DNA from 2 places in the Ruicaihuangia ninglii genome. Region 2 is predicted to be linked to the other one. Evidence: predicted binding sites of a transcription regulator. Region 2 holds the regulator's gene; the other holds the start of a gene.
What was found. The regulator LexA, encoded in region 2, represses DNA repair genes until DNA is damaged. The targets are predictions, from matches to a motif close to TCGAACANNTGTTCGA.

Region 1 (15,096 bases), 660 kb from region 2:
GTACCGGGCGGTGACGTCGGTGTGCGTGTAGCTGAAGACGTGGCCGATGTGCAGTGAACCGGATGCCGTCGGCGGGGGAGTGTCAACCGAGAAGATCTTGCGCGCCTCGTGCTGCTGGTCGAGCCCACTCCGCTGGTCGAGCCCATCCCGTTGGTCGAGCTTGTCGAGACCCTGTGCCGCGATGGCGGCTTCCCGATCGAACCGGTACGTTCCCTGCGATTCCCACTGGTCGCCCCACTTGGTCTCGAGGCCTTCGAGGGCCGGCTTCTCAGGAATCTGCGACATGGATGCTCCGGTTCAATATGTGCGGCACCGAGTCTGGGGTGAGGTGCCTGAGTGTGGACTGCTGTAATGGTACCGAACCGCAGCGGGGAGGCAGCGATGAGGGTGTTGGTTCTGGGAGGCACGCAGTTCGTCGGCCGCGCGGTCGTGGATGAGGCACTCGCCAGAGGCTGGTCGGTGACCACGTTCAACCGGGGGACTCGGCCGGCAACCGACCGGGTGACCGCGTTGGTCGGGGACCGTACCGCTCCCAGGGGGCTGGCAGCGTTGGAAGATGGCAGCTGGGATGTCGTCGTTGACACCTGGTCATGGGCGCCATCCGTTGTGCGTGACTCGGCTTCGCTGCTCGCGTCCCGGGCGGGTCGGTACGTGTATGTGTCCAGCCGGTCGGTGTATGCCAGCCCGCTTCCCGCGGGAGTCGGCGAGGACGCCGCGGTCGTTCAGGCCTCACCGGATGCCGGGGATGTCGAGTACCCGGAAGCCAAGGCCGGTGCCGAACTCGCCGTCGTCGCCTCCTTCGGTGATCGTGCGGTGCTTGCGCGACCGGGTGTCATTCTCGGACCTCATGAGAACGTCGGCAGGCTGCCGTGGTGGCTGAACAGGATCGCCCGCGGCGGTGAGGTGCTCGCACCGGGGCCGGCAGGCCTTGGCATCCAGTACATCGATGCGCGTGACCTTGCGAGTTGGTGCCTGACTGCCGGGGCATCCGGTCTCCATGGTGCCTACAACATCGTGGCTCCCGTCGGTCACGCCACCATGGGCAGCCTGCTCGAGGCGGCCGTGCGGATGACGGGTTCGAGGGCGGTGCTCCGGTGGGTGCCGCCCGAGGTGATCCTTGCCGCTGGGATTGAGCCGTGGACTGATTTGCCGATATGGCTTCCGCCGGGGGAGTTGCACGGTTCTTTCCACGAGAGCGATGTGACGAAGGCGCTCGCCGCTGGGTTGCACTGCCGACCGGTCGAAGAGACGGTCGCCGACACCTGGGCTTGGCTGCAGTCAATCGGCGGCACTCCGCCGCAGCGGGAAGATCGGCCGGCGGTTGGTCTGGACCCGGAGTTGGAGCAGCGGGTGCTGGCTTCGGTCAGTTCGGCCAGTTAGGTCAGTACCGACGGAGTCGGTTGCCCGCCTAGGCGGTGGCTTTCGAACTCGCGGGCGAGGAGGCCGTAGATACCGGTATCCGCCCAGTCACCCTTGAACCACATGTCCTCGACGAAGTGCGCCTCTTCGCGCATCCCGAGTCGACGGCAGAGGGCGATCGAGCGCTCGTTGCGCGGGTCGAGTTCCGCGATCACGCGGTGCAGATTGAGCGTGTCGAAGGCGAGGTCGAGGATGCGGCGGGCGCCCTCTGTCGCGTAGCCCTGTCCGTTGAAGTCAGGGTGGAAGCTCCAGCCGATCTCACCGCAGTCGTTCTCGACGCTCTTGATCGTGAAGTAGAGGTCGCCGATGACCTGTCCGTCGCTGGTGCGTTCGACCGCGAGCTGTAGATAGTCGCCGTCCTTCTCGAGTCGAGTGTGGGTGGCGTGGACGGCCAGGCGAGCCTTCACCTCGTCTCGCGTGCGAGGTTCGAAGAGAAGGTAGCGGCAGACATCTTCGCGGGATTGGTAAGCGTGAACCGCGTCGGTGTCTGCCTCTGTCAGCAGTCGGATTGTTAGCCGCTCGGTGGTGAGCGGTGTCGTGAACTCGAATGGGAGGGCGGCGGCGACCATGGTTTGGAGCCTAGTGGGCGGTGGGATTGAGCCTTCCCTCTCTGCTCTCCACATCGTCTCCTCTCCTCCACAGGCGGGGCACCGCATGACTTATCCCAAGATTCGCGAAACAGCTTCGTATTTGTGTTCTACTCTGGGAGAATTAGACCATGCAAAACCTCGCAGTCCAGTTCGACCGAATGGCCGTCGAAGCTGCCGGGATCGTGCCCAAAGCCGCGATCGCTGGGCTCGTCGACGACGACCTGCTGGCACTGACCGCCGCCGTCGAACGGCTCGGGCGGGCGGTGGACGGGTTGCGGGTCGTCACTGCGGCGGAGGTTGGCGACCGGTCCCGCCGCGAGCTCGGCTCAGAGGGCCTGGCCGTGCGGAAGGGCTGCCGGAACCCCGTCGAGCTGCTGCAAAGGGTGACCCTGATCAGTGCACTGACGGCGCACCAGCGTCTGAAGCTCGGCAAGGACCTGCAACCGGCAACCGCGCTGACCGGCGAGGTGTTGCCGGCACGGTTCCCGAAAGTCGCCGACGCTATCACGACGGGCCGCATTGGCATCGATGCCGCAACCGCGATCGTGAAAGGCCTGCAACCGGCATTCAGTGCCGCGCACCCCGTGGAGTTGGCCGCGGCCGAGACCGAGCTGGTCGCCGCGGCCACAGGGATGCCTCCCTCAGACTGCACCGCCGGTGACGGCGTCGCCGCCGGTGACGACGGCCCCGACGTCGGCCCTGACGGCGTGACGGAAGAGCTTCCCGTGTCCGGCGCACCCTCGTATCCGTGTCCGGCGGATGAGTTAGCGATCCAGGCCGCGATCTGGCGGGCGGTGCTCGACCCGGACGGATTGCAACCGTCCGAGGAACGTGCCATGCGAAACCGGCTGTTTTCCCGCGGACGGCTCCGCGACGGCCTCGTGCACGGCACCTATGCGTTGCTGCCGGAGATCGCTGCGAAGCTTGACCGCCTGTTCGATGCCTACCTGGCCCCGAAGACCACCGGCGTCTTCCTCACCGACGCCGAACGCCTGCAGGCTGAGGCGTCAGGGGACACCCGAAGCACTGATCAACAACGTCACGACGTCTTCGCGACGATGATCGATAGCTGGGCAAGATCCGGGAATACTCCCACCCTCGGCGGCGCTGCTCCGACAGTGCTGGTCAGCGTCACCGCCGAAGACCTCACGAGCGGCCGGGGTGCCGGCTGGATCGACGGGCTGACCGACCCGATCTCGATGGCCGCGGTGAACCAATTCGCCTGCACTGGCGGCATTCAACCGGTCAGCTTCGACTCCTTCGGCCGGATCATTGCCCTCGGCTCCCCGCAACGGTCCTTTACTCCCGCCCAACGCAAGGCGATCAGCCTCCGCGACGGCGGCTGCCTGATCGATGACTGCAACATTCCGGCTGGCTGGTGCGAGATCCATCATGTGCAGGAAGCCTCCCGCGATGGAGAAACTCACACCGACAACGGAGTCCTGTTGTGCTGGTTCCACCACCGCACCATCGATTCGTCCGGCTGGCAGATCCAGATGATCCGCGGCGCACCGCACCTGAAAGCGCCACCCTGGCTTGACCGGACCGGCAGGTGGAAACCCGTGAGCAAAGCCCGCACCCGCATCAGCGCTCGCAAACGGAGCTGAACAGGAATCCGTACCCGACCACCTCTGCAGGCTCCGCGTCCCGGCGTCATTCCGAAGCCGGCGGGGCGATCGTGATGTTGCCGCTCGAGATCCCCGCTGCGATGCAGTCGGCGACTCGTTCCGCGTCGCTCTCGGTTGCGTCCGCAATGAGCGAGTAGCCGTAGTGGGACGACGGCAGATCCAGACTTTGGAGTGAGGATTCGACCGCAGGGTCGTCAGCGCACGCGTTCGGTGGCGGCGGCGACGGATGGACAACCCCGACTTGCCAAGTGGCGAGGGAGCCTTCCGGGAGCCGCTCGATCGTGGCGCCGCACCCTGCGAGCGACACCGACGCGACCGACGCGACGGCAATCGCAGCCAGGAACCTGACACTGCCACGGCGTCCGGCGCCTCGCTGTGCCTGCATGCCCTCAACTTACAGCGCACCGAACCCGGCGACCACGGGCTCAAGCGTCACCCGCAGATAGCTCGACAGCTCGCCGCGGTCGGTGCCCGCGGCGGCCCACTCCTGCGCTGCCGCCACCACCGCCCCGCCCACCGCAAACGCCGCAGCCCGAGCGACCATGGCCGAGGCATCCGGATGCAGCCGCTGAATGAACCCTGTCACCAGCGTCGTCAGCCTGACGAACCGGCCGAGCGCGGATGCCTGCAACTCCTGATCGGCACCGATGAACTCGCTCTGCGTCAAAGCCCACGGAACCCGCGACGCTCCATAACTACCCGCCAGGTGCACCAGCGTGCTCGCGACCAGACGCAACGCATTCTGGCCGGCCGAGGCCGGCACCTGCCCAAGAGCATCGGCCAGGGCATCGATGCTCTCATCGAGATCGACCCAGAACACGTCACTCTTCGAGGCGAAGTTGTTGAAGAACGTGCCCCGGCTGACCCCCGCTCGCTGGGTGATCTCACCGACCGTGGTGCCGTCGTATCCGAGTTCCAGGAACAGCTCGAACGCGGCCTCCTGCAGCATCGCACGCGAGACCGCCCGGGGACGCCCCCGCTGCGGCGACGTATCAGTCACGCTGCTCCACCCGTCCAGATTATTTGTACCGAGTCCAATAAAGCTAGGATGATCTGACTCCCTCCCACACAGCACAGAGAGAACCCCGGCATGCCCATTCTCCGTTCCCGCCCAGCCCGCGTCGGCATCCTCGCCGCAGTCGCCACGGCATCCCTCCTTCTCGCCGGCTGCGCAACCACCGGCGCCAGCGACGAGTCGACAATCACCTTCGGCATCGAGGGGGCGAACCTCTCCGACGGACACATGGACATCCACTCCACCCAGTTGGATGTCTCCTCCCTCGTGCTGCGCAACACCTTCGACTCACTCGTCGCCCAGAACCCCGACGGCAGCTTCGCACCATGGCTCGCCGAGAGCTGGGAAATCTCCGACGACGGCCTGCAGTACACATTCACCCTGCGCGAGGACGTCACCTTCCACGACGGCGAACCGTTCAACGCCGAAGCGGTCAAGGCGAACTTCGACCACGTCGTCGCCGATGAGACCGCTTCCGCCCAGGCCGCGAGCCTGATCGGCTACGCCAAGGAAGGCGGCTACTACGTCGACACCGAGGTCGTCGACGAGTTCACCGTGCGGGTCAATTTCAGCCAGCCGTACGCACCGTTCCTGCAGGGCGTCAGCCTGCCTCAGCTCGGCTTCTACTCGCCGAAGGTCCTCGATGAGGCACAGGACGAGCTGCGCGCCGGCGGCCCCGACGTCACCGTCGGCACCGGACCGTTCATCCTCACCGAGTTCACCCCCGCGCAGGAGCTCGTGTTCGAGGCGAACCCCGACTACAACTGGGCACCGGAGGGTTCCGAGCACCAGGGGAAAGCGGCATCCGACCGCCTCGTGATCCGGATCCTGCCCGAGCAGTCCACCCGCGCCGGTGCCCTCACCAGCGGCGAGGTCGACGTGATCGCGGATGTCACCCCCACCATGGCCGGCCAGATCGGCGACGGCTTCGAGACCACCTCGGTCGAACTGCCCGGCATCCCGTACTCGCTGTACATCAACGAGGCCAACGGCGTGTTCGCCGACCAGAAGGTGCGCGAAGCGTTCCGGATCGGCTTCGACCTGGATGCCGCCATCGAGAACATCTACGGCGGCCAGTTCGACCGGGCCTGGAGCGTACTCGCACCGACCACGCCGAACTCGTACGACGCGAGCCTCGAAGAGAGCTGGCCATTCGATGCGGAGAAGGCGAACCAGCTGCTCGACGAAGCCGGCTGGACCGAGCGAGACGCCGAGGGCTACCGCGTCAAGGACGGCCAGCGTCTGAGCGCACAGTGGATTGCCTGGACCCCGGTCCCGGATGACAAGGCCGCACTGGGCGACGTCATCCAGTCCGACCTGCGTGAGATCGGCTTCGAGATCGTACGCGAAGCGCTCGAACCCGCCCAGTACAACGAGTTGTACGGCCCGCGCACCTTCGACATCACCGACTGGGGCTTCTCCAGCCCGGACGCCGACGTGCTGCGAAGCCACCTGCACACCGGCGGCTTCCAGACCGTCTCCACGGTGACGAAGCCCGAACTCGACGCCAAGCTCGATGCGGCCGTCTCGACCAGCGACCCTGCCGAGCGTGAGGCGCTGTACCAGGAGATCCAGCAGTGGAACAACGAGCAGGTACTGATCGTTCCGCTCTACGTGCCCTCTGAGATCACCGCAGCGAACGAGAAGGTCAGCGGACTCACCTTCGACCTGTACGGCCGCGCCTCGTTCTACGGCGCTACCGTCGAGGGATGACCCAGCGACTCGCGGTGCGGCTCCTCGGCCGGCTGGGCGGCATGCTGCTCGTCATCTGGGGAGCCGCCACCGCGGGTTTCATCGCCCTGCGCCTGATTCCCGGTGACCCGGTCGATGTCATGCTCGGCATCAACGCGCGCGTCGCCGAGAGCGTGCGCGACCAGATCCGCGCCGACTGGGGGCTCGACCAGCCGGTGATCGTGCAGTACTTCGCCTACCTCGGCCAGCTGGTCACCGGACAACTCGAGTCGTACCAGCTCCGCCAGCCGGTCGCCGAGGTCATCGGCCGACAGGCGCTGCCGACCCTGCAACTCACCGGGCTTGCCCTGCTGTTCGTGCTCTTCCTCGCCACGATCGCCGCCTTCGTCGCCCGCGGTCGGCGTTCGAAGTCGCTGGTCTCGCTCGTCGAGTTGGTGGTGGTCTCCTCGCCGACATTCTGGATCGGGCTGGTGCTGCTGGCCGTGTTCGGCTTCGGACTGGGCTGGTTCCCGGTCGCGGCGAGCGAGGGCATCGCCTCGCTGATCCTCCCTGCACTCACCCTCGCCCTGCCCGTCGCGGGCATCATCAGCCAGGTGCTGCGGCAGGGGCTCGACGCAGCCGCGGAGCAGCCATTCGCCACCACCGCCCGAGCCCGCGGCGTCGGCCACGGCCGTCTGGTGCGACGTCACACCCTTCGACATGCCGCCGGCGACACCATCACCCTCACCGGATACCTGATCGGAACCCTGCTCGGCGGCGCCGTCCTGGTCGAGACGGTGTTCGCAAGGCCTGGGCTCGGCGGCGTCGCGGTCCGCGCGATCCTCGGTCGCGACATCCCGGTCGTCCTCGGCATCATCGTGCTCGCCGCGATCGTGTTCGCGGTGACCAACCTCATCGTCGACCTGCTGCATGAGCGGCTCGACCCGCGCCTGTTGACGGTGCCCGTATGACCACAATCGTTTCCAACCCGCAGGCGGCTCGCTGGAAAGCCGCACCCGCCGGGGTGATCGCCGCGACCGTGGTGCTCGTCGTGATCCTCGCGGCCGCCCTCTGGCCGACTCTGTTCACCGCGCTGGACCCGCTGAAGACGGATGTGGCGAACTCGCTCGAGCCCCCCAGTGCCGGGCATCCATTCGGCACCGACCAGGCGGGCCGGGATGTCTTCGCCCGGGTCGTCCACGGCGCGCGGTACTCACTGGTGGTCGGCTTCGGCGCCACCGTTCTCGCACTGCTCGCGGGCATCGTGGTCGGCGTGCTGTCCGGGATCTCACCGCGCGGCGTCGACACCGTGCTGTCGCGAATCATCGAGATCGTGATGGCGTTCCCCGAGTTCCTGCTCGCGCTCATCGTCATCGCGGTGGTCGGTCCCGGTGAGGTCAGCCTGCTGGTCGCGGTCTCCCTGGCAGCTTTGCCCGCCTACGCCCGGATCGCCCGGTCGCAGACCATCGTCATCCGCAGGTCCGGTTACGTGCGCGCCGCGACCGCGCTCGGCGTGCCCCGCTGGCGCTCCACCCTCGACCACGTGGTCCCGAACATGCTCGGACCGCTGCTGGTGATGGCCACCATCGGCGTCGGCACCGCGATCGTCTCGGCCGCCGGCCTCAGCTTCCTCGGCATGGGCCCGAACCCGCCGACCCCGGAGTGGGGCCTGATCCTGTCCGAGGGTCGCAACTTCCTCTCCACCGCGTGGTGGATCGCCGTGTTCCCCGGTCTCGCGATCACCGTCACGGTCATCGCGACCAGCACTCTCGGCCGCTATCTCAGGCAAAGGGGACGCGCATGAGCTTCGTGTCCGTCGACAATCTGAGGGTCTGGTTCGGTGCCACCGAGGTTGTGCACGGCGTTTCCTTCGAGATCGCCCCGGGGGAGTGCCTCGCCCTGGTCGGTGAGTCCGGCTCCGGCAAGACGCAAACCGCACTCGCCCTGCTGGGGCTCACCCCCGATGGCGGCACCGCGCGAGCCGATTCGCTCGTCGTGGCAGGTCGCGACGCTTCCCGGTTCCGCGAGGACGACTGGCGAGGCATCCGTGGCCGCCACATCGGACTGGTCAGCCAGGACGCGCTGGTCTCGCTCGACCCGCTGCGCCGCGTGGGGCGCGAGGTCGCCGAGGCTATCGAGGTACACGACCGGGAGCCAAGCGACATCGGTCAGCGGGTGCTCTCCCTGCTGGCGGATGTCGCGGTGCCCGAGCCTGCGCAGCGCGCCAGGCAGTTCCCCCATGAACTCTCCGGGGGATTGCGCCAGCGGGCGCTGATCGCCTCGGCGCTGGCCGCTGGACCGGCCCTGCTGATCGCCGATGAACCCACCACCGCGCTCGACGCGACCGTGCAGGTGCAGATCATCGACCTGCTCGCCACCCTCAAGCGGCAGGGACTCGGCCTTCTGCTGGTCAGTCACGACCTCGGCCTGGTGGCCCGACTCGCCGACCGCATCGCCGTGATGAAGGACGGCGAGATCGTCGAGACCGCGGATGCCGCATCCCTGCTGTCCTCGCCGCAGCACCCGTACACGCGCATGTTGATCGATGCCGTCCCGGGAGCCAAGCAAGGCAGCGGGAATGGCGCCTCCGACCCCGGTGAGGTCGTGCTCAGTGCCCGGGACCTCGTCAAGGCCTACCGACGCCCCGATCACACCCCATTCCGTGCGCTCGACGGGGTCTCGCTCGACCTGCGCGCCGGAACCACGCTCGGTGTCGTCGGCGAGTCCGGCTCCGGCAAGAGCACGCTCGCCAGCCTGCTGCTGGCCCTGGAACGGCCGGATGCCGGCACGGTCACCCTCGGCGGGAAACCGTGGTCGGAGCTGTCCGAGTCCCGCCGGCGACGCAGCCGCGCCCGCATCCAGCTGATCGATCAGGACCCGTTCGGTGCACTGGATCCGCGGCACAGCGTGCAGCGGATCATCACCGAGGCGCTCAGCCTCACCGACACCCCGCGCGCCGAGCGACCGGCCCGCATTGTCGAGCTGCTCGGTCAGGTCGGGCTGTCCGAAGAGTTCCGTCGCCGCCGACCGCATCAACTCTCCGGAGGTCAACGGCAGCGAGTCGCGATCGCGCGGGCCCTGGCCCGGCGGCCGGAGATCCTCGTCTGCGACGAGCCGGTGTCCGCCCTCGACGTGTCGGTGCAGCGGCAGGTGCTCGACCTGCTCGGCGACCTGCAGCAGCGGCTGGGGCTGTCGATGGTGTTCATCTCCCACGACCTGGGCGTGATCCGTCAGCTCGCCGACGACATCCTGGTCCTGAAGGACGGCGTCGTCGTCGAGCAGGGGGATGCGGCGTCGGTCCTGGAGTCGCCGCAGCATCCATTCACCATTCGCCTGCTGTCGGCGATGCCCGCCCTGGTGCGCTGACGACGAGTCCTCAGGCGATTCACGGTATTCTGAACGGCAACGACACCGATCCGGCATCACCGGGGAGTTTTCGGAAGAACGGTGGCCCATCACGGTGGAACGCTCAGTAGAACCGAACGGGTCTGGCCCGTCACAGCCAATGAACAAGCGGTCGTCCGGCAACGGGCGGCAAGCGGGGTGGTACCGCGCTGCAGGGTGAGACCAAGCAGCGTCCTCGTGCAGATGCAATCCCTCCCGAGGAGACACATGACGTACCCCCGCAACCGCCGCGAGAGCTCCGACGATCAGTCGGGTGTCTCGCCGTCGCCGAATTTCCCGGCGATCGAAGAGCGAATCCTCGAGTTCTGGAAGGATGACGCCACTTTCAAGGCGTCGATTGACCAGCGGCAGGGCGCGCCGGAGTGGGTGTTCTACGACGGCCCGCCGTTCGCCAACGGCCTGCCGCACTACGGCCATTTGCTGACCGGGTACGCGAAGGACATCTTCCCGCGCTTCCAGACCATGCGCGGCAAGCAGGTGCAGCGTCGGTTCGGCTGGGACACGCACGGTCTTCCCGCTGAGCTCGAGGCGATGCGCCAGCTCGGCATCACCAAGAAGGAAGAGATCGAGCAGATGGGGGTCGACGCGTTCAACACCGCGGCCCGCGAATCGGTGCTGCGCTATACCAAGGAGTGGCAGGCCTATGTCACCCGGCAGGCACGCTGGGTCGACTTCGAGAACGACTACAAGACCCTTGACGTCTCGTTCATGGAGAGCGTCATCTGGGCGTTCAAGCGCCTCTACGACAAGGGCCTCGCCTATGAGGGCTTCCGGGTGCTGCCGTACTGCTGGAACGACGAGACCCCGCTGTCCAACCACGAGCTGCGCATGGACGACGACGTCTACAAGATGCGCCAGGACCAGACGGTCACGGTCACCTTCCCGCTGGTCGGGACCAAGGCCGAGGCGCTCGGCCTGACCGCGGTGCGGGCACTCGCCTGGACCACCACGCCGTGGACGCTGCCCACGAACTTCGCGCTCGCGGTCGGCCCCGACATCGAGTACTCGATCATCCCAAGCGGCCCGAACGGAGCCGGCGACGGCGCCGAAGAAGGCGTCGCCGAGTACCTGCTGGCCACCGACACCCTCTCCAGCTACGCCAAGGAGCTTGGCTACGACTCCGCAGCCGACGCCCTCGCTGCGCGCACGAAGACCGTCACCGGTCGCGACCTCAACGGTGTGCACTACGACCGGCTGTGGGACTTCTACGCCGACACCGAGACCTGGGGCACCGAGAACGCCTGGCAGATCCTCACCGCGGACTACGTCGCCACCGGCGAGGGCACCGGCATCGTGCACCAGGCACCCGCCTACGGCGAAGACGACCAGCTCGTCGCCGCCGGTGCCGGCATCCCGGTGATCCTCTCCGTCGACGACGGCGGAAAGTTCCTCCCGCAGGTTGAGCCCGTCGCCGGCATGCACGTGTTCGAGGCGAACAAGCCGCTCACCCAGCTACTGCGCGCCGAGGGCAGGCTGCTCAAGGTCGCCAGCTACGAGCACAGCTACCCGCACTGCTGGCGTTGCCGCCAGCCGCTGATCTACAAGGCCGTGTCCAGCTGGTTCGTGCGCGTCCCCGAATTCCGCGACCGGATGGGTGAGCTGAACGAAGAGATCACCTGGGTACCCGAGAACGTCAAGCACGGCCAGTTCGGCAAGTGGCTGGCAGGCGCCCGCGACTGGTCGATCTCCCGCAACCGGTACTGGGGCAGCCCGATCCCGGTCTGGAAGAGCGACAACCCCGAGTACCCGCGGGTCGACGTCTACGGTTCGCTCGAGGAACTTGAACGCGACTTCGGCGCACTGCCACACAATGGCGAGGGCGAACCCGACCTGCACCGGCCGTACATCGACCAGCTCACCCGGCCGAACCCGGATGACCCGACCGGTCAGTCGACGATGCGCCGCATCGAAGACGTGCTCGATGTCTGGTTCGACTCCGGCTCGATGCCGTTCGCGCAGGTGCACTACCCGTTCGAGAACGCCGAGTGGTTCGACAGCCACAACCCCGCCGACTTCATCGTCGAATACATCGGCCAGACCCGCGGCTGGTTCTACACCATGCATGTGCTGGCCACCGCGCTGTTCGACCGGCCGGCATTTAAGAACGTGATCAGCCACGGCATCGTGCTCGGCAGTGACGGGCAGAAGATGTCGAAGTCGCTGCAGAACTATCCGGATGTCTCGGAGGTCTTCGACCGCGACGGCGCAGACGCGATGCGCTGGTTCCTGATGTCCAGCTCGGTGATCCGCGGCGGCAACCTGGTCGTCACCGAGGAGGGCATCCGCGAGGGCGTCCGGCAGCTGTTGCTGCCGATGTGGAGCACCTACTACTTCTTCAGCCTGTACGCCAACGCCGCGAGCGAGGACGGGTACACGGCGACGTGGCGCACCGACTCCACCGACGTGCTCGACCGTTACCTGCTCGCCAAGACCCGCGACCTGATCATCGAGGTCACCGATCACCTCGAGCACCTCGACAGCCCGCTGGCCACGAACGCGCTGCGCGACTTCGGTGACGTGCTCACCAACTGGTACGTGCGCCGCAGTCGTGACCGGTTCTGGACCGGCGACACCGGCGAAGCCGGCTGGCACGACGCCTTCGACACGCTGTACACGGTGCTGGAGACCCTGTGCCGGGTCGCCGCTCCGCTGGTCCCGCTGGTGAGCGAAGAGATCTGGCGTGGCCTCACCGGCGGTCGCAGCGTGCACCTCGAGAATTGGCCGGACGAGCTCGCCTTCGGCGCCGACCCCGACCTGGTCGCCACCATGGACCGGGTCCGCGAGATCGCTTCGGCCGGGCTCGCGCTGCGCAAGGCCCGCCAGCTGCGCGTGCGCCTGCCGCTGGCGAGCCTCACCGTGGTCAGCGAGGATGGCGAACAGTTCACCGAGTTCACCGACATCCTGCGTGAAGAACTGAACGTCAAGGAGGTCACGCTCACCCCGCTCGCGGAGTCGAGCCTCACCGACTTCGGCATCACCCGGAAGCTCACAGTGAACGCCCGCGCAGCCGGCCCGCGCATCGGCAAGGACGTTCAGCACGTCATCGCCGGCGCGAAGAAGGGCTTCTGGGAGCAGACCGGTGACACTGTCGTCGTGGATGGCATCGAATTGCTCGAGGGCGAGTTCGAACTCGACCTGCAGGCCGACGACGCCTCCAGCGCGATCACCTTCCTGCCCGGCGGCGGCTTCGTGCTGCTGGATGCCGAGACCACCGAGGAACTGGAAGCCGAGGGCCTGGCCCGCGACGTGATCCGTGCCGTGCAGCAGGCACGCAAGGACGCCGGCCTCGACGTCAGCGACCGCATCAAGCTCCGCCTTGAAAGCGACGCCACCTCGTCCATCGAGACCCACCGGGATCTGATCGCGGCCGAGACCCTGGCCGTCGAACTGACCGTCACCGACGGCGCAGGCAGCACCCAGGTCGGCGCTGAGTCGACCGTAAGCGTCACCCTGGAGCGCGCATGAGCAAGGACGACATCTTCGACGCGAGCGGCCAGTACGACGACGCCGCGTTCGACGACCACGAGTATCAGGATGCAGCCGACCGCGTGATCGACGACCTGCTCGGCCGCGTGGGGGAGGGAACGCCGAGACCGCGCCTGGAACCGACGCGCCGCGCCGCTCAGCTGCTGGGCGATCCGCAGCACTCGTTCTCGGTCGTGCACGTCACCGGAACGAACGGCAAGACCTCGACCAGCCGCATGATCGAGAGCATCCTGCGTGCCTACGGCCTGCGTACCGGGCTCCTCACCAGCCCGCACCTGACCCGGTTGAACGAGCGGATCGTGATCGACGGAGTGCCGGTATCCAACGCCGCGCTCGCGTCGAACTGGTCCGACATCCAGCCCTACCTGCTGATGGTCGACGCCGAACTGACCGCCAACGGCGAACAGCCGCTGACCTACTTCGAGGCGCTCACGGTGCTGGCCTTCGCGGTGTTCGCGGATGCCCCGGTGGATGTCGCCGTGCTCGAAGTCGGCATGGGCGGTGAGTGGGACTCCACCAACGTCGCCGACGGTCAGGTGGCCGTGTTCACGCCGATCGCGCTGGACCACACCAAGCGACTGGGCGAGACCATCAGTGAGATCGCGCGCACCAAGGCGGGCATCATCAAACCCGCCGCCCGCGTCGTCTCCGCCTTGCAGACCCCCGAGGCGCTCACTGAGATCCGGCTCGCCGCGGAGCAGAACGAATCCCTGCTCGCCGTGGACGGCGACGCGTTCGCGCTGCTGTCGAACACGGTCGCCGTCGGTGGCCAGGTGATCAGCGTCCGCGGACGCGCCGGCCAGTACGACGACCTGTTCCTGCCGTTGTTCGGCGACCACCAGGCGCAGAACGCGACGCTCGCGATTGCCGCCGTCGAGTCATTCCTCGGCGACGGGGCGCACCCGCTCGACCACGACACCCTCGCTGAGGGACTCGGTTCGGTCACGTCGCCCGGCCGTCTGCAGATCGTCGGCACCGATCCCACCGTGCTCGTCGACGCCGCCCACAACCCGCACGGCGCCGCCGCGCTGGCGGCCGCGCTGACCAGCTACTTCACCTTCGACCACGTCGTGTGCGTGCTCGGCGTGCTCGCCGACAAGGACGCCCGCGGCATCGTCGAGGCACTCGACCCGGTGGTGGCCGAGTTCATCGTCACCGAGTCGGACTCGGAACGCTCCCTCGAGGCTGATGCGCTGGCGACCATCGTCGTCGCGGTCGCCGGCCCCGACCGGGTCCGGGTCGAACCAAACCTGGCCACCGCGATGGATGAGGCCCGAGCACTCGCGGGCGAAACCGAACGCGGTGCGGCACTCGTCGCCGGCTCGATCACGCTGATCGGCGAGGTCATCGGCCTCGCCGAAAGTGAACGGTGGATGAAGTGAGCGCCGAGGCACCCAGGCCTCGTCGCGTGCGCACGGTGACCGAGAGCCTGCTCTCGATCGTGCTCGCGCTGGAAATGTTCCTGGTCTTCTTCGCGACAATCGTGGTGTTCGGCCTGCAGCGGCTGCCGGCGCCGGTGGCCTTCATCGGCGGGGGAGCGCTCGTCGTGCTGCTGATTGTCGCCGTGCGGTTGCTCCGTTACCCGGTTGGCATCTGGCTTGCGCTCGGGTTGCAAGTTGTGCTGATCGCGCTCGGGCTGCTGGAGCCGCTCATGTACCTGATCGGTGCGGGCTTTGCGGCCATGTTCGTCTACTACCTTGTAAAGGGCAGGCAGATCGATCGCAGGAATGCGGCGTCAGCGCCTGACACGAGAGAAGGAGAGTAATGGCAGTCGAAGAAACCCTCGTCCTGGTCAAGCCCGATGGGGTCGCCCGCAACCTCACCGGCGAGATCCTGCGCCGCATCGAAGCGAAGGGGTACAGCCTCGTCGACATCAAGCTCG
Region 2 (15,096 bases):
TTGCGGGTGTCGTTGATCGTGTACGTCGCGACAACGATGTCGACCTGGCCGTTCTGGATGAACGGCTCGCGGTTCGCGGACACGGTCTCGACCCACTCGATGTCGTCGGCGGCGATGCCCAGCTCCGCGGCAATGATCTTGCCGATTTCGACGTCGAAACCGACCGGGGTACCGTCCGGGCCAACCAGGCCGAACAACGGCTGGTCGAACTTGGTGCCGATGGTGATCGAGCCCGCCTCATTGAGCTCGGCCATCGTGGTGCCCGCTTCGAACTCGACGTCTTCGACCTCAGGCTCGGCGCTGGGCGCGCCCGAGTCGGTACAAGCGGCAAGCGTCAGCATGCTGGCCGCGGCGATTGCTGAAATCACGAGACCCTTTTTGAGTCGCATGGTTCCCTCCTTGGTGCTGTGGTGATCACCCACCGGTTAGTGGGTGAGGATTTTCGAGAGGAAGTCCTTCGCTCTCGGAGACTGAGGGTTGGTGAAGAAGGTTTCAGGGGTTGCTTCTTCCACGATCTCGCCGTCTGCCATGAACAGCACGCGGTTCGCGGCCTTGCGGGCGAAGCCCATCTCGTGCGTGACGACCACCATGGTCATGCCCTCGTGGGCAAGGCCGATCATGACCTCGAGCACCTCGTTGATCATCTCCGGGTCGAGCGCCGAAGTCGGCTCGTCAAGCAGGATGAGCTTGGGGTCCATCGCCAGCGATCGGGCAATGGCGACGCGCTGCTGCTGACCACCGGAGAGTTGCGACGGCATCTTCTTCGCCTGGTTGGCGACGCCGACCCGGTCAAGCAGTTCCATCGCCCGCTTGTCGGCATCGGCCTTGGACATGTTCCGCACCCGGCGCGGGCCGAGGGTGATGTTCTCGAGCACGGTCTTGTGCGCGAACAGGTTGAACGACTGGAAGACCATCCCGACATCGGCACGCAACTTGGCGAGACCGGAGCCCTCGGCGGGCAGCTTCTTGCCGTCGATCGTGATCGTTCCCGAGTCGATGGTCTCGAGCCGGTTGATCGCGCGGCAGAGGGTGGATTTGCCGGAGCCACTTGGGCCGATCACGACGACGACTTCGCCCTTGTTGACGGTCGTTGTGATGTTCTTCAGAACATGTAGTTCGCCGTAATGCTTGTTGACGCTGTCGATGACGACGAGTGGTTCCATGCTGATTACATTCCCATGTTCGGCTGATATGGGTCAAACCGTGGCGCGCTTCGTAACAAATCCTTAACTTGCGAGTCGTCCTCGGTTGCAGCTCCGTCGCTGCCCTGCTGTTGAGAGTACTGGTAGTGAGTGGCCGAACGGCGTCGTTGAAGGAATCTTCAGAACCGCGACCTACGGTTGAGGCACCCACAAGGTACCCGCAGGAAAGGAAGTACGTAATGAAGGCCGCCATGTACTACGGCAAGGAAGACATCCGAGTCGAGGAGGTGGAAGAGCCCACGCTGCGACCTGGGACGGTGAAGATCGCCCCAGCTTTCAACGGCATCTGCGGCAGCGACCTGCACCTCTTCCACGAGGGACCGATGCCTCCGGCGCCTACGCTCGACTCCCCGCATCCGCTGTCAGGCGAGACACTGCCCGTGGTGCTCGGTCACGAGTTCTCCGGTGTCGTCGAGGAGATCGGCGAGGGCGTCGAGGGCATCAATGTCGGCGACTCGGTTGTTGTCGAGCCGCTCATGGTCGACGGCACCTGTGCCGCCTGCAAGGCAGGCAAGTACAACCTCTGCGAGCAGATGGGCTTCATCGGCATCTCCGGTCTCGGCGGCGGTCTCAGCGAGCACATCGTCGTCGAGCAGCGCTGGGTGCACCCGGTCGGCGATATGCCGCTCGACCAGGCTGCGATGATTGAGCCGCTTTCGGTGGCGCTGCACGCGGTGAAGCACGCGGGCGCAACCGCGGGCCAGGTCGCCGTGGTTGGCGGTGCCGGACCGATCGGCCTGCTCGTGGCTGCCGTGCTCAAGGCCAAGGGCGTGAAGACGATCGTCAGCGAGGTTTCGAAGGCACGCCGCGAGAAGGCCGCGTCGGCCGGCGTCGCGGATGTCGTGGTCGATCCCTCGACCGAGGACCTCAAGGCCATCGTCGCCGAGCAGAGCGGCGGCGCGGGCGCTGACCTGGCGTTCGACGCTGCCGGTGTCGGCGTCGTCGTGCACCAACTGCTCGAGGTGCTGGGCGCCGGCGGTCGTCTCGAGGTCGTCGCCATCCACACGAAGCCCGTCGAGATCAACATCGCCGGCGAACTCACCTTCGGCGACCGCGAACTCGGCAGCTCCATCGGCTACGCGAACGACCACGCTGAGGCGATCGAGCTGGTGCAGAGCGGCAAGGTCAACCTGGCGCCGTTCATCACGTCGAAGATCACGGTCGACGACATCATCGAACAGGGCTTCCAGCGCCTGATCACCAACAAGGACAACGAGGTGAAGATCCTCGTCTCGATGAGCTGACCCGATTCGTTGGTCGAGCTTGTCGAGACCGAGGTCTCGACAAGCTCGACCAGCGGAGAGCAGGCTCGACCAGCGGCAGCGGAACCGGCTACTCAGCCTGCGTGCGCTGCGCGAAGGCGCTCTCGTAGAGGCATACCGAGGCGGCGGTGGCGAGGTTCATCGACTCGGCCTTGCCGTAGATCGGCACGCTGATTGCCCGGTCTGCCAAAGCGAAGTGCTCGTCGGAAAGCCCACGCGCCTCGTTGCCGAACAACCAGGCGGTGGGCTGGTCAAGTACGCCTGCGGTCCTTGCGGCCAGGAGGTCGTCGCCCTTGATATCGGCGGCGAGGATCTGGATTCCGGCCTGCCGGGCACGCTCGAGAACGGACTCGAGGTCGGGGCTGATGGCGACGGGCATGTGGAACAAGGACCCGGTCGTCGACCGCACCACCTTGGGGTTGTACACGTCAACCGTGCGGCCGGTGAAGATCACGCCATCCGCGCCGGCAGCATCCGCTGCCCTGATGATCGTGCCTGCGTTGCCCGGATCCCGCACCTCTTCGAGGATTGCGATGAGCTTCGGGCCGCTCTTGAAGATGTCGCGAACGGATGTCGGGAACTGCCGACAGACCGCGACGATGCCTTGCGGAGTGACGGTGTCGGCCATCGTGGCGAGCACCTGCTCCGAGACGATCTCGACGTCGACGCCGCCGTCAACGGCTGCTTGTGCGATGTCGGTGTACCGCTCGATCGCGGCCTCGGTGGCGTACAACTCGACGAGCAACTCGTAGTGATAGGCGAGCGCCTCGGCGACGGCCTGGGGCCCTTCCAGCAGGAACAGCCCGGTCTTCGAGCGCGCGTCGCGCTTGGCTAGTTTTGCCACCCCTCGCACGCGCGGCGAGCGGGGGTTATCGATCATGGGCTCAGTCTAGTAACGAGAAGACCCCCTACCGCCGGAGCGACAGGGGGTCTTCTTGAAGAGTGCTTACGCTGCAGCGTCAGCCTTCGGAGCCGACGTGTCGGCCGGAAGCGCCTTCTTCGCAGTCTGCACCAGAGCCGCGAAGGTCTCGGGGTTGTTGACCGCGAGGTCGGCGAGGATGCGACGGTCGACCTCGACACCAGCCAGGCTCAGGCCCTGGATGAGACGGTTGTAAGTCATACCGTTCGCACGCGCCGCGGCGTTGATGCGCTGGATCCAGAGGCGACGGAACTCGCCCTTCTTGGCCCGGCGGTCACGGTAGCTGTAAACCAGCGAGTGAGTGACCTGCTCCTTGGCCTTGCGGTACAGGCGCGACCGCTGACCGCGGTAGCCCTCGGCCCGCTCAAGAATAACGCGACGCTTCTTGGCGGCGTTGACCGCCCTCTTTACTCTTGCCATTTGTCTTTAATCCCTTACTTGCCGAGAAGCTTCTTGATCGACTTGACGTCGGCCGGAGCGATGACCTGGTCCGCGTTCAAACGACGCTTGCGGTCGGTCGACTTGACCTCCAGGTTGTGGCGCATGCCGGCCTGCTGCTTCATGATCTTGCCGGATCCGGTCAACTTGAAGCGCTTCTTGGCGCCGGAGTGCGTCTTCTGCTTAGGCATTCTCTTCCTCTGCTGTCTCTGTGTCGTGTGCCTTATCACTGGCACGCTTCGCGTTAGCCTCCGCCTTTGCGTCCGCCTTGTTCTTCAGCGGGCCAATGACCATGACCATGTTTCGACCGTCAATGGTGGGGTTCGATTCAACCGTTCCGAACTCCGCGACATCTTCGGCAAATTTCTGGAGCAAGCGCACACCCTGGTCGGGGCGGGACTGCTCGCGCCCGCGGAAGAGGATCATGGCTTTGACCTTGTCGCCGCCCTTGAGGAATCCCTCTGCGCGCTTGCGCTTTGTTTCGTAGTCGTGCTTGTCGATCTTGAGGCGGAACCGAACCTCCTTGAGGATGGTGTTCGCCTGGTTGCGCCGGGCATCCTTCGCCTTCTGCGCAGCCTCGTACTTGAACTTGCCGTAATCCATGATCTTGGCAACCGGCGGCTTGGAGTTGGGGGCAACTTCCACCAGGTCAAGGTCGGCCTCCTGCGCCAGGCGCAGGGCTACCTCGATCTTGACCACGCCGACCTGTTCGCCAGCCGGTCCTACGAGGCGGACCTCGGGGACGCGGATACGGTCGTTCGTTCTGGGATCGCTAATACGTATCTCCTCGTTCTACGAAAACACCGAGCCGGAATCCGACGGGTGCCGGAAACCACGAGAGGAAAGATACACGCGCACAGCGGCGCTCACACCCTTTAGCTGCCTGCCTGCTCCTTTCGGTGCGGACCGGCGGGGTGTAACTACCCGGTAACCTTATGTAGCGGTCAAGCGCGGGTGGGAGAATCTCCACTTTCGTACCGGGGAGAAGCCCCGGAGCCCGCACAAGACTAGCAGAGGAATGAAGAATGAGCGAGCCTGACGAGATCCGCGACATTGCCGAAGTACCAGCCGTCGAGGTCATCAACACCGTCAGCATCCACCTGCTCAGCGCCGCAGCGGTGAAGTGCGGCCTGGCCGAGGAGGGCGACGCTGCCACGGATCTGGATGAGGCTCGCAAGCTGATCACCGCTCTCGCTGGGCTGGTCACGGCCTCCGCGCCGTTCCTCGGCGACCACCACGCGCTGGCGCTCCGCGACGGGCTGCGCACGGTGCAGTTGGCGTTCCGTGAGGCGTCGCCGTTCCCGGACGAGCCCGGCAAGGGACCCGGTGAGAAGTACACCGGGCCGGTCAACTAGCGGGCTAGCCTTCCCACTTCGCGAGTGCGCGCCGTACGGCGTCGACGGTCAACTCGACCTGCTGGGCATCCGTCGCCCAATTGCTGACCGAGAAACGCAGGATCGCCCGATCGTGCCATCTCGACGGCGAGGCAAAGACCAGGCCCTCGTCGCGCAACAACTGGCCAACGCCGATCGTCGTGGCGTCGTCGCGCAGGGCAAGGCAAACCTGGGTGAAGACGACCTCGTTCAGGACCTTCGCTCCCGGCAGAGTACGGAATCCCTCGGCGAGCCCTGCAGCACCGTCGGCGAGGCGCTCGACCAGCTTGGTCACCCCAGAACGTCCGAGCCAGCGCAGTGCCGCCCACACCGGCACGCCACGGGCACGCCGGGAGAGCTCCGGGACCAGGTCGTACGGATTGGCGCCATCTTCCGCAGTGGCCAAGTAGCTGGCTTCGACGCCGAACGCCGCGGCCAGCGCCTCCGGGTGGGCAACGATTGCCACTCCGCAGTCGTAGGGCACGTTGAGAGTCTTGTGCGCGTCGGTCGCCCACGAGTCGGCACGCCGGAACCCGTCCACCAGTGAATCGAACCGGGGTGAGGCGGCCGCCCAGAGCCCGAAGGCACCATCGATATGCGCCCACGCCTGCCGTTGGTGGGCGATCTCAATGCCGCCGAGGAAGTCGTCGAACGACCCGGAGTGCACGTTGCCGGCCTGCAGGCACACGATCGTCGGCCCGTCGACGTCGGCCAGGTGATCGGCAAGCAGGTCGACCCGGATCCTGCCCTGCGCATCGGACGGGATCACCATCGGGGCGCCGAGGCCGAGGTAGCGCCCGGCCAGGTCGACAGCACTGTGGCGTTCCTGCCCGACGACGAAGTTGATGTGGGGAGCCCCGAAGAGGCCGTCACGGTTGACGTCCCACCCCGCGTTCGCCAGCACGTGGTGCCTGGCCGCGGACAGTCCGACGAAGCTGGCTACGGTTGCGCCGGTGACGAAGCCGACCGCGCAACCAGCTGGCAGCCCCAACACCTCGAGGACCCACTCCCCCGCGATCTCTTCGGCGGCGACTACTCCCGGGGTGACCGAGCGCATACCCGCGTTCTGGTCCCAGGAACTGACGAGCCAGTCGGCCGCGAGCGCCACCGGGTGCGTTCCGCCCATGACCCAGCCGTAGAACCGCGGCGACTGGATGGCCATCAGGCCCGGCTCAACGCCCGCTACCAGTTTCTCGATCACGCGTGCGGCGTCATGCCCGTTGTCGGGAAGGCTCCTGCCCAGCGCGTTCTTGGCTTCCTCGATCCCGGAGTGCGGTGGAACCGGCCGATCCGGCACGCCGTCCAGCCAGCGTTTGGCGCGCTCGGCCGTGCTCTCGAGAAGTGGCCCGTATTGCCAGTGGCTCAGTTCGCCGCCTGAAGCGGCTTCATCGACCGTCGTTTCACGCATGGGAGCACCTGCATTCTGCACACGTCGGGCATGCTGGCTCCGATTGTCCTCCCGCCCCCGAAGGGGTGTCAATCGTGCGCGGATGCCACCAACTGCAGTGCCAGGGAATCCACCTTGGTCGCGATGACCTCGTCTGCCGCCCAGCGTGAGGCAAGGCGTGACAGGGTGGCGTCGAGCGCGGGCTTCGCCAGCCCGTCAATCAGGGCAAGGCGCACGGTGAGCTCCGGGCCGGCCAGGGTTCCCGCCGGATCGCCGGAGGCGAGCTGGATGTCGGTGACCGCCGGTTCCTCGCTGACGCTGGCGCGCATCGCGGCGACCACCTCGGGGTTCAGGTGGCTCGGCAGCCACGGCTGCGACTGCGCGATGGCCCACAGCGCCGGCCTGCGCAGCACGAACTCGGTGTCCGACAGCGGGTCGAGCACGACCAGGTCGGTTTGCTCGTGCGCTGCGGCAAGAGCGACGCGCATCCCGTCGGCTGGCACCGGCCGGGCATCCGGATTCCATCTGCTCATTGCCGTCACCGATGAGAACACCGGGAGCACATTGCGGCCGTCCGGTCCGGCGACGGTCACGATCGAGAGTTCCTGGCTCTTGTCGATCAGGTGTCCGTGCTCGTTCTCGCCGGCCTCACCGAGGTGGGCGACGAGCGGGATGAGCAGCCGCGAGTCGCGGAAGGCATCAACGACGACGGAGGCGTCGGCGCTGCCCTCGTGGAACCGGCGGAGCGCCTCGATCAGCGCCGGGGGCGCGGAACCATCATCGGCGGCGTGCACGTTCTGCTCGAAGTGCCGCCCTTCCCAGGGAACGCCCGCTGAGTCGGCGAGAGCCATCAGCCTCAGCTGCCGGCGACGTCGAGCGCCTCGGCCAGGGTGAACTCCTTGGCGTAGAGCGCCTTGCCGACGATGGCTCCCTCGAGTCCGTGCGGCACAAGTTCGCGCAGCGCGGCAATGTCATCGAGGCTGGAGATGCCGCCTGAGGCGATCACCGGCTTGTCAGTGCGGTCGAGCACCTGCTGCAGCAGCTCGATGTTTGGTCCCTGAAGGGTGCCGTCCTTGGTGACGTCGGTGACGACGTAACGGCTGCAGCCGGCGAGCTCGAGGCGGTCCATGACATGCCAGATGTCGCCGCCTTCCTTCGTCCAGCCGCGAGCGGCGAGCGTGGTGCCGCGCACGTCCAGGCCGACGGCGATTGCCTCGCCGTACTCGGAGATGACGTGGGCTGCCCACTCCGGGTTCTCGAGCGCCGCGGTGCCGAGGTTGATGCGCTTGGCGCCGGTGGCGAGCGCGGCCTCAAGGCTGGCGTCGTCGCGGATCCCGCCGGACAGTTCAATGTTCACGTGCTTCGGGATGCTCTTGATCACCCGCTTGATGACATTGCGGTTGTTGCCACGGCCGAAGGCGGCGTCGAGGTCGACGAGGTGGATCCACTCGGCGCCCTGGGCGACCCATTCTTCGGCGGCATCCGCCGGCTCTCCGTAGTTGGTTTCACTGCCGGCCGCGCCCTGGGTGAGGCGGACCGCTTTTCCATCTGCCACATCGACCGCCGGCAGCAAGGTAAGGGCCGGGGTCGTGTTGAACTCGCTCATGATGTCCTTGATCTCAGGAGGTTGTGCCTTCGGGCACAAATACAGAATCGTACTCCAGTACGCGGAAGAGGCTTACAGGCTGCGCAGCCAGTTGCTCAGGAGCCGGATGCCGGGCTCGCCGGACTTCTCCGGGTGGAACTGGGTGGCCGACAGCGGCCCATTCTCGACGGCGGCCAGGAACCGGCTGCCGTGTTCCGCCCAGGTGAGTTTCGCCTGCGGAAACGGCGGTTCGATCTCGAGGGTCCACTCCGGTGTGCCATACGAGTGGACGAAGTAGAAACGCTCATTCTGGATACCGTCGAAGAGCACGGAGTCCTCCGCGGCCTCGACCGTGTTCCAACCCATGTGTGGCAGCACCTCGGATTGGAGCTGGGTGACCGTTCCCGGCCACTCGCCGAGACCCTCAGTGTCGGTTCCGCGTTCGACGCCGCGTTCGAAGAGCACCTGCATGCCGACGCAGATGCCGAGCACCGGGCGACCGCCGGCCAGCCGGCGATCGATGAGCTCGTCGCCGCGCACGGCCCGCAGCTGCTGCATGACGGCGGCGAACGCGCCGACGCCGGGGACGAGCAGACCGTCGGCCTCGGCGACCTTCTGCCGGTCGGCGGTCACGTCGACGCGGGCGCCTGCTGCTTCCAGGGCCTTCGCCGCGGAATGGATGTTGCCCGAGCCGTAGTCAAGGACGACGACGGATGGTGTGGTCACTTGGTTACAGAGCACCCTTGGTTGACGGGATCCCGCTGACGCGGGCATCGGAGGCCACAGCCTGCCGGAAGGCGCGTGCGAACGCCTTGAACTCGGCTTCGGCGATGTGGTGGGGGTCACGACCGGCGAGCACCGTGAGGTGCACGGTCAGGCCGGCGTTGAGGGCGATGGCCTCGAACACGTGCCGAACCATCGAACCGGTGAAGTGACCGCCGATCAGGTGGTGTTCGAAGCCGGCGGGTTCACCGGTGTGCACGAGGTACGGCCGTCCGGAGATGTCGACGACGGCGCGAGCGAGGGCGTCATCGAGCGGCACGTGGGCATCGCCGTAGCGGGAAATCCCGGCCTTGTCGCCGACAGCTTCCTTGATCGCCTTGCCGAGCGAGATGCCAATGTCCTCGACCGTGTGGTGCACGTCGATTTCAATGTCGCCCTTGGCCTTGATGGTCAAATCGACGAGGGAGTGCTTCGCGAAGGCGGTGAGCATGTGGTCGAAGAACGGGACCGTCGTGCTGATGGCACTGACCCCGGTTCCGTCGAGGTTCAAGTCCAGTTCGATGCTCGACTCACTGGTCTCGCGTGTGATCCGCGAGACGCGGGGCTGTGCACTCATGCTTCGATCCTAGCCATCGCCTCGAGGAACGCCGTCGTCTCGGCTTCGGTGCCGGCGCTGACCCGGAGGTGGCCGTCGATGCCGAGGTCACGGATGATGATGTCCTGCGCAAGCAGGGTCTCGAAGAGTTCGTTGGGGTTGGCGACCCCGCCGAACAGCACGAAGTTCGACCAGCTGCGGTACGTCTTATAGCCGAGCCGCCGAAGCTCGGTGATGATCCGGTCGCGCTGGGCCTTGATGTCCTCGACCATCGCGAGCATCTCGTCGGCGTGCGCGAGCGCGGCGATCGCAGCGGCCTGGGTGAGCGCGGACAGGTGGTAGGGCAGGCGCACCAGCCGCAGCGCGTCGGCGATGGCGGGATCCGCGGCCAGGTAGCCGACTCGGGCGCCGGCGAAGGCGAACGCCTTGCTCATCGTGCGGGACACGATCAGGCGTGGCCGGCCCGGCAGCAGTGTGAGGGCGGTCGGCTGGTCGGCGGGCGCGAACTCGGCGTAGGCCTCGTCGACGACGACAATGCCGTCCGTCGCGTCATAGGCGGCGGCGATGGTGTCGAGTGAGACCGGAGTGCCCGTCGGGTTGTTCGGGGAACAGAAGAAGACCAGGTCCGGCCGCTCGGCCTCGACCGCAGCCACCGCGGTCGCTGCCGACAGTTCGAAGTCGGCGTCGCGCGGCCCGGCGACCCAGCGTGTTCCGGTGCCCGCAGCCAGGATCGAGTGCATCGAGTAGGTGGGTGGGAAGCCAAGGACGCTTCGTCCGGGACCACCGAAGGCCTGGAGGATCTGTTGCAGGACCTCGTTCGATCCGTTCGCCGCCCAGATGTTCGAGCGGTCGAGGCCGTGTCCGAGGTACCCGGCGAGGCTGTCGCGCAGGTCGGTGAATTCACGGTCCGGGTAGCGGTTCAGCCCACGGACGACCGCGGTGATCCGCGCGACGATCTCCTCTGCCACGTCGTCGGGCATCGGATGGGTGTTCTCGTTGACGTTCAGCCGAATTGACACGCTCTTCTGCGGAGCGCCGTAGGGCGACTGTCCGCGCAGGTCATCACGAATGGGCAGGTCAGCAAGAGAAGTCACCAACCTATTTTAGAGGCGTGCTCCTGAGCGCGGTTACGGGTGTCGTCAGTGACTGTAGGCGGACGGCAGCGCGAGGCGCAGCCCCGGGTGCACGTCGGCGGTGCTCACCTGGTTGAGCGAGAGGATGTCGGAGATGACGTCCCGCGGGTCGGCGTCGGGCGCGATCGACTCGGCGAGGCCCCACAGCGATTCGCCGGCCTGGATGGTGACGTACTCGAAGGACGCGGCGCTGCGGTCCGAGGTTGCGGTTGCTCCCCCGCCGTTGAGCGAGGTGAAGAGCACGCCGAGCACGAGCGGCAGGGAGACGAGACCGGTGATCACGATGCGGCCGCGGCGGGTGAGGCGCAGCCGGGTGCGGACGGGAGCAGGGGCCAGGGTGATGGTGCTCATGAGTATTACCTCCTTGAGGGTTTCGCATCCGGTGCTCGGCCGGGAGCCACCGGATGCGAAGCTGTGTTCCGAACATACATTCGAAAGAATCGCGGCGTCAAGGGACAATCTGCCCCTAATGCCACGACACTCTCGAATGCATGTTTGTTTCCACGGTGTTTGTGGATACAGTTTCGAGTGTCTGGAGACAGACAATCAGGGACCACCGACATTGCAGGTCGATGGCCGTGCGGAGGGGAGACCGATGGACGAGAAGGCTGAGCCCGAGCGCCGCACACGGCGCCGGAAGAACCTGAGCGAGAAGCAGCTCGCGATCCTTGATGTGATCCAGCGCTCGGTCTCCCAGCGCGGCTATCCGCCGAGCATGCGCGAGATCGGTGACGCAGTTGGCCTGTCCTCGTTGTCGAGCGTCACGCATCAGCTGAACCAGCTTGAGCTCAGCGGATACCTGCGGCGCGACCCGAACCGCCCCCGGGCGCTCGAGATCCTGATCGACCTCCCCGCGATCGAGGATTCGTCCGAGACATCCGCACCGGTGGGCGACGCGGCGATGGTTCCGATGGTCGGACGTATTGCCGCTGGCATCCCGATCACCGCCGAGCAGCAGATCGAAGAGGTCTTCCCGCTGCCTCGGCAGCTGGTCGGCAAGGGCGACCTGTTCATCCTCAAGGTCGTTGGCGACTCGATGATCGACGCCGCCATCTGCGACGGCGACTGGGTTGTCGTTCGACAGCAGAAGACCGCGGAGAACGGTGACATCGTCGCTGCGATGCTGGACTCCGAGGCTACGGTCAAGGTGTTCCGTCAGCGTGACGGGCATACCTGGCTGCTCCCCCGCAACTCGAACTTCGAACCGATCCTGGGTGATTTCGCCGAGGTGCTCGGCAAGGTCGTGGCGGTCCTGCGCACGATCTGACCGCCGGCACCCATTGCGCGAGGCGTGAGACCGCCTCTAGTGTGAGCCCATCTCACACTAGGAGGTGCACGTGTCTCTTCTCTTCCGTGTCGGCCAGGTGCTGCTCTGCGTGCTGTTCGCGTTGAGCGGTGTCATCGCCCTGTCCACGCTGTTCGTAGACGACCCCTTCCCGTTCGATGCTCAGGTACTGATTGCGTCGTTCGGCCTTGCCTTCGCTGTGCTGGGGCTGATCGTGGCAATCGGGCTCATCCGACAGCCGGCGGGCTGGTTGGCGCTCTGGACGCTGCCGCTGTTCCTCATCTCGCACGTCATCGTCCTGGGCACGTGGCTGCCTGATGCGGCGCTCGCTGGGATCGCGATCGTGGCGCTCCTGTTCTGCCGACCCGTGGGTACCTGGCGGTCACGGGATGGCCGCATCGACGACCGAACAGAAGATGAGAATGCCCTCACCTAGGTCTCCTCGGCATCTCATGGAGCCCGACGAGGCTGGTAGTCATCAAGCCCGCGGCATGGAGTCGGGTCTCGACGAGCAGGAGATGACTATGCAGAACAAGACCAAGTGGACCGCCATCGGAGCGGCATCGGTTCTCGGCCTGGGCCTGATCGGCGGCGGCGCGGTGGCCGCGGCCCACGCCACGGGCGTGAACGACGTCAGCGGTGCGGCGGTTGACACGCGCCCCGTCACCCAGACCAGCGGGGCGGCATTCGGCATCCCGAGCGCCCCGACCAGCGAGCAGACGGCACCGGTGTCGATGTCCGACCAGGCCGCGTCCGTCGTCGACTCGACCCCGAGCGTTGCCACCCCGGCCAGCCCCGTTTCAGCACCCAGCGCCGCCTCGCCGATCAGCGCACCGTCGGTGCTGTCGGCGCCGTCGGTCGCCTCGCCCGCGTCGCCTGCGTCCGCGCCGTCGGCCACGAGCCCGGTCTCGGCCGACTAGGCGCCCAGACGACGCCAGAAGTCCGCTAGTCGAGCTTGCCGAGACCGGATCTCGGCAAGCTCGACCAACGGTTTGCGCTGTTGCCAGGTGATCAGCGGGCGTGCTGCTCGACGAAGTCGCTCAGGCCATCCACTCGCGACGGGTGCACGAGCGCCTTCACGCGGGTGCCCTTCTCGAGGTACTCCGTCTTCAGGACTCGCCCCTGCACGTGCAGGCGAGAGATGACTTCGCCCCGGTCGTAGGGCACCAGCAACGTCATTTCCACCTCGGGGGCGGGCAGCAGGTCGGCGATCCGTTGCTGCAGCTCCTCGACGCCCTCGCCGGTTCGTGCCGACACGAACACGGCGTCCGGTTCCAGTCCGCGCAGCAGCAACCGCTGGTCGGCGTCCAGGAGGTCGGCCTTGTTGAACACGACGATCTCGGGGATGTCGCGCGCGTCGATCTCGCCGATGACATCTCGCACGGTTGTGATCTGGCTGGCCGGGTCGGAGTGCGCGCCGTCGACGACGTGCACGATGACCTCGGAATCCTTGACTTCCTCAAGTGTTGACCGGAACGCCTCGACCAGCTGGTGAGGCAGGTTCCGCACGAACCCGACCGTGTCGGCCAGCGTGTACAGCCGCCCGTCCGGGGTGTGCGTGCGGCGGACCGTCGCGTCCAGGGTTGCGAACAACGCGTTCTCGACGAGCACGCCGGCCTGGGTGATCCGGTTGAGCAGGCTCGACTTGCCGGCGTTGGTGTATCCGGCGATCGCAACGCTCGGCACCTCGTACCGGCTGCGGTTGGCGCGCTTCGCCTCACGGGCGGGCGCGAAGCCCTTGATCTGCTTGCGCAGCTTGGCCATCCGGGTGTGGATGCGGCGCCGGTCGAGTTCGATCTTGGTTTCACCTGGTCCGCGGCTTCCCATGCCGGCGCCGGCGGATCCGACCTGGCCACCGGCCTGGCGGCTCATCGACTCACCCCAGCCGCGCAGGCGCGGCAGCAGGTACTCGAGCTGCGCGAGTTCGACCTGCGCCTTGCCCTCACGGCTCTTGGCGTGCTGGCTGAAGATGTCGAGGATCACCGCGGTGCGGTCGATTACCTTGACCTTCACGACATCCTCCAGCGCACGGCGCTGGCTGGGTGCGAGCTCGGTGTCGGCGACCACGGTGTCGGCGCCGACTGCCCTGACGATGTCGGCCAACTCCTGCGCCTTGCCGCGGCCGAGGTACGTGCTGGGATCGGGATTCGGGCGGCGCTGAAGCAGCCCGTCGAGCACAGCCGCACCGGCGGTCTCGGCAAGTGCTGCGAGTTCGCGCAGCGAGTTCTCGGCGTCTTCGAGGGAGCCACCGGAGTACACGCCGATGAGCACCACGTTCTCGAGCCTCAGTTGCCGGTACTCAACCTCGGTGACGTCCTCGAGCTCAGTCGACAGTCCGCGAACGCGGCGGAGCGCCGCACGGTCCTCACGCTCGAACTGTTCACCGTCGCGCTGGTCGCTGTAGTGATCGGCGTCCTGAAGCGCCTCCGCTCGCCCTCCGAAGCGGGCGTAGCCAACCGATCGGGACTGCTCGGCGGCCAGCACACGGTCGACCGCGCCCTCGTCGGCGCCGCGCTTGTCTTCGCGCTCTGTCATATCAGTCACACTAGTTCCTTCGCTTTTCGGTAAGTTTCTCTGCATGGCCGCGGAGCATTACTTCTCATCAATGCCCTCGAGCGAGGCCAACCTGCGCCAGATTCATGCGCGGCTCGCCGGGCGTGACTTTCAACTGACGACCGCGGGTGGGGTGTTCAGCCCTGACCACGTCGACGTCGGCACCCAGGTGCTGCTCTCGAACACGCCCGCGCCACCGCCGGGTGGCAACCTGCTCGACCTTGGTTGTGGCTGGGGTCCGATCGCGCTCACCCTGGCCCTGGAGTCGCCACACGCGACCGTGTGGGCCGTGGATGTCAACGAGCGGGCTCTCGACCTGGTGCGCCGGAACGCCGAGATTGCCGGCGTGAGCAACATCAAGGCGGTCACACCCGATGAGGTGCCCGACGATGTGGTCTTCATGACGATCTGGTCGAACCCACCGATCCGGGTCGGTAAGAACGAGTTGCACAGCCTGCTGGAACGCTGGCTGCCCCGACTGGACCATGGCACGGACGCCTGGCTCGTCGTTGCACGCAACCTTGGTTCTGATTCCCTGCATCGTTGGCTTCAGACGACGTTCCCCGATGAGTTCAGTTTCACCCGTGCCGCGACCAGCAAGGGTTTCCGGGTGCTCCGGGGCAAGAAACGCTGATCACACG

Region 1: GO591_RS08570 (HNH endonuclease signature motif containing protein) is a predicted target of LexA. The motif match lies at 2,104-2,119, and genes of this name have one in related genera.

What each region holds. Positions count from the first base shown of each region.
Region 1 covers NZ_CP046619.1:1,775,577-1,790,672, reverse strand. Annotated here, with positions in the region: gene valS (valine--tRNA ligase) at 1-285, opposite strand, end outside; gene GO591_RS08580 (NAD-dependent epimerase/dehydratase family protein) at 382-1,380, shown strand; gene GO591_RS08575 (GNAT family N-acetyltransferase) at 1,377-1,988, opposite strand; gene GO591_RS08570 (HNH endonuclease signature motif containing protein) at 2,138-3,616, shown strand; gene GO591_RS08565 (hypothetical protein) at 3,663-4,022, opposite strand; gene GO591_RS08560 (TetR/AcrR family transcriptional regulator) at 4,032-4,637, opposite strand; gene GO591_RS08555 (ABC transporter substrate-binding protein) at 4,728-6,365, shown strand; gene GO591_RS08550 (ABC transporter permease) at 6,362-7,294, shown strand; gene GO591_RS08545 (ABC transporter permease) at 7,291-8,127, shown strand; gene GO591_RS08540 (dipeptide ABC transporter ATP-binding protein) at 8,124-9,689, shown strand; gene ileS (isoleucine--tRNA ligase) at 9,936-13,193, shown strand; gene GO591_RS08530 (bifunctional folylpolyglutamate synthase/dihydrofolate synthase) at 13,190-14,596, shown strand; gene GO591_RS08525 (DUF4233 domain-containing protein) at 14,584-14,979, shown strand; gene ndk (nucleoside-diphosphate kinase) at 14,979-15,096, shown strand, end outside.
Region 2 covers NZ_CP046619.1:1,110,621-1,125,716, reverse strand. Annotated here, with positions in the region: gene GO591_RS05380 (glutamate ABC transporter substrate-binding protein) at 1-389, opposite strand, end outside; gene GO591_RS05375 (amino acid ABC transporter ATP-binding protein) at 426-1,163, opposite strand; gene GO591_RS05370 (2,3-butanediol dehydrogenase) at 1,382-2,446, shown strand; gene GO591_RS05365 (TrmH family RNA methyltransferase) at 2,535-3,344, opposite strand; gene rplT (50S ribosomal protein L20) at 3,411-3,803, opposite strand; gene rpmI (50S ribosomal protein L35) at 3,818-4,012, opposite strand; gene infC (translation initiation factor IF-3) at 4,005-4,598, opposite strand; gene GO591_RS05345 (DUF1844 domain-containing protein) at 4,847-5,176, shown strand; gene GO591_RS05340 (pyridoxal phosphate-dependent decarboxylase family protein) at 5,181-6,602, opposite strand; gene GO591_RS05335 (SseB family protein) at 6,671-7,432, opposite strand; gene priA (bifunctional 1-(5-phosphoribosyl)-5-((5-phosphoribosylamino)methylideneamino)imidazole-4-carboxamide isomerase/phosphoribosylanthranilate isomerase PriA) at 7,438-8,187, opposite strand; gene hisH (imidazole glycerol phosphate synthase subunit HisH) at 8,260-8,940, opposite strand; gene hisB (imidazoleglycerol-phosphate dehydratase HisB) at 8,897-9,505, opposite strand; gene GO591_RS05315 (histidinol-phosphate transaminase) at 9,502-10,578, opposite strand; gene GO591_RS05310 (LysM peptidoglycan-binding domain-containing protein) at 10,624-10,968, opposite strand; gene lexA (transcriptional repressor LexA) at 11,213-11,884, shown strand; gene GO591_RS05300 (hypothetical protein) at 11,955-12,338, shown strand; gene GO591_RS05295 (hypothetical protein) at 12,427-12,822, shown strand; gene hflX (GTPase HflX) at 12,914-14,437, opposite strand; gene GO591_RS05285 (class I SAM-dependent methyltransferase) at 14,481-15,089, shown strand; gene dapF (diaminopimelate epimerase) at 15,090-15,096, opposite strand, start outside.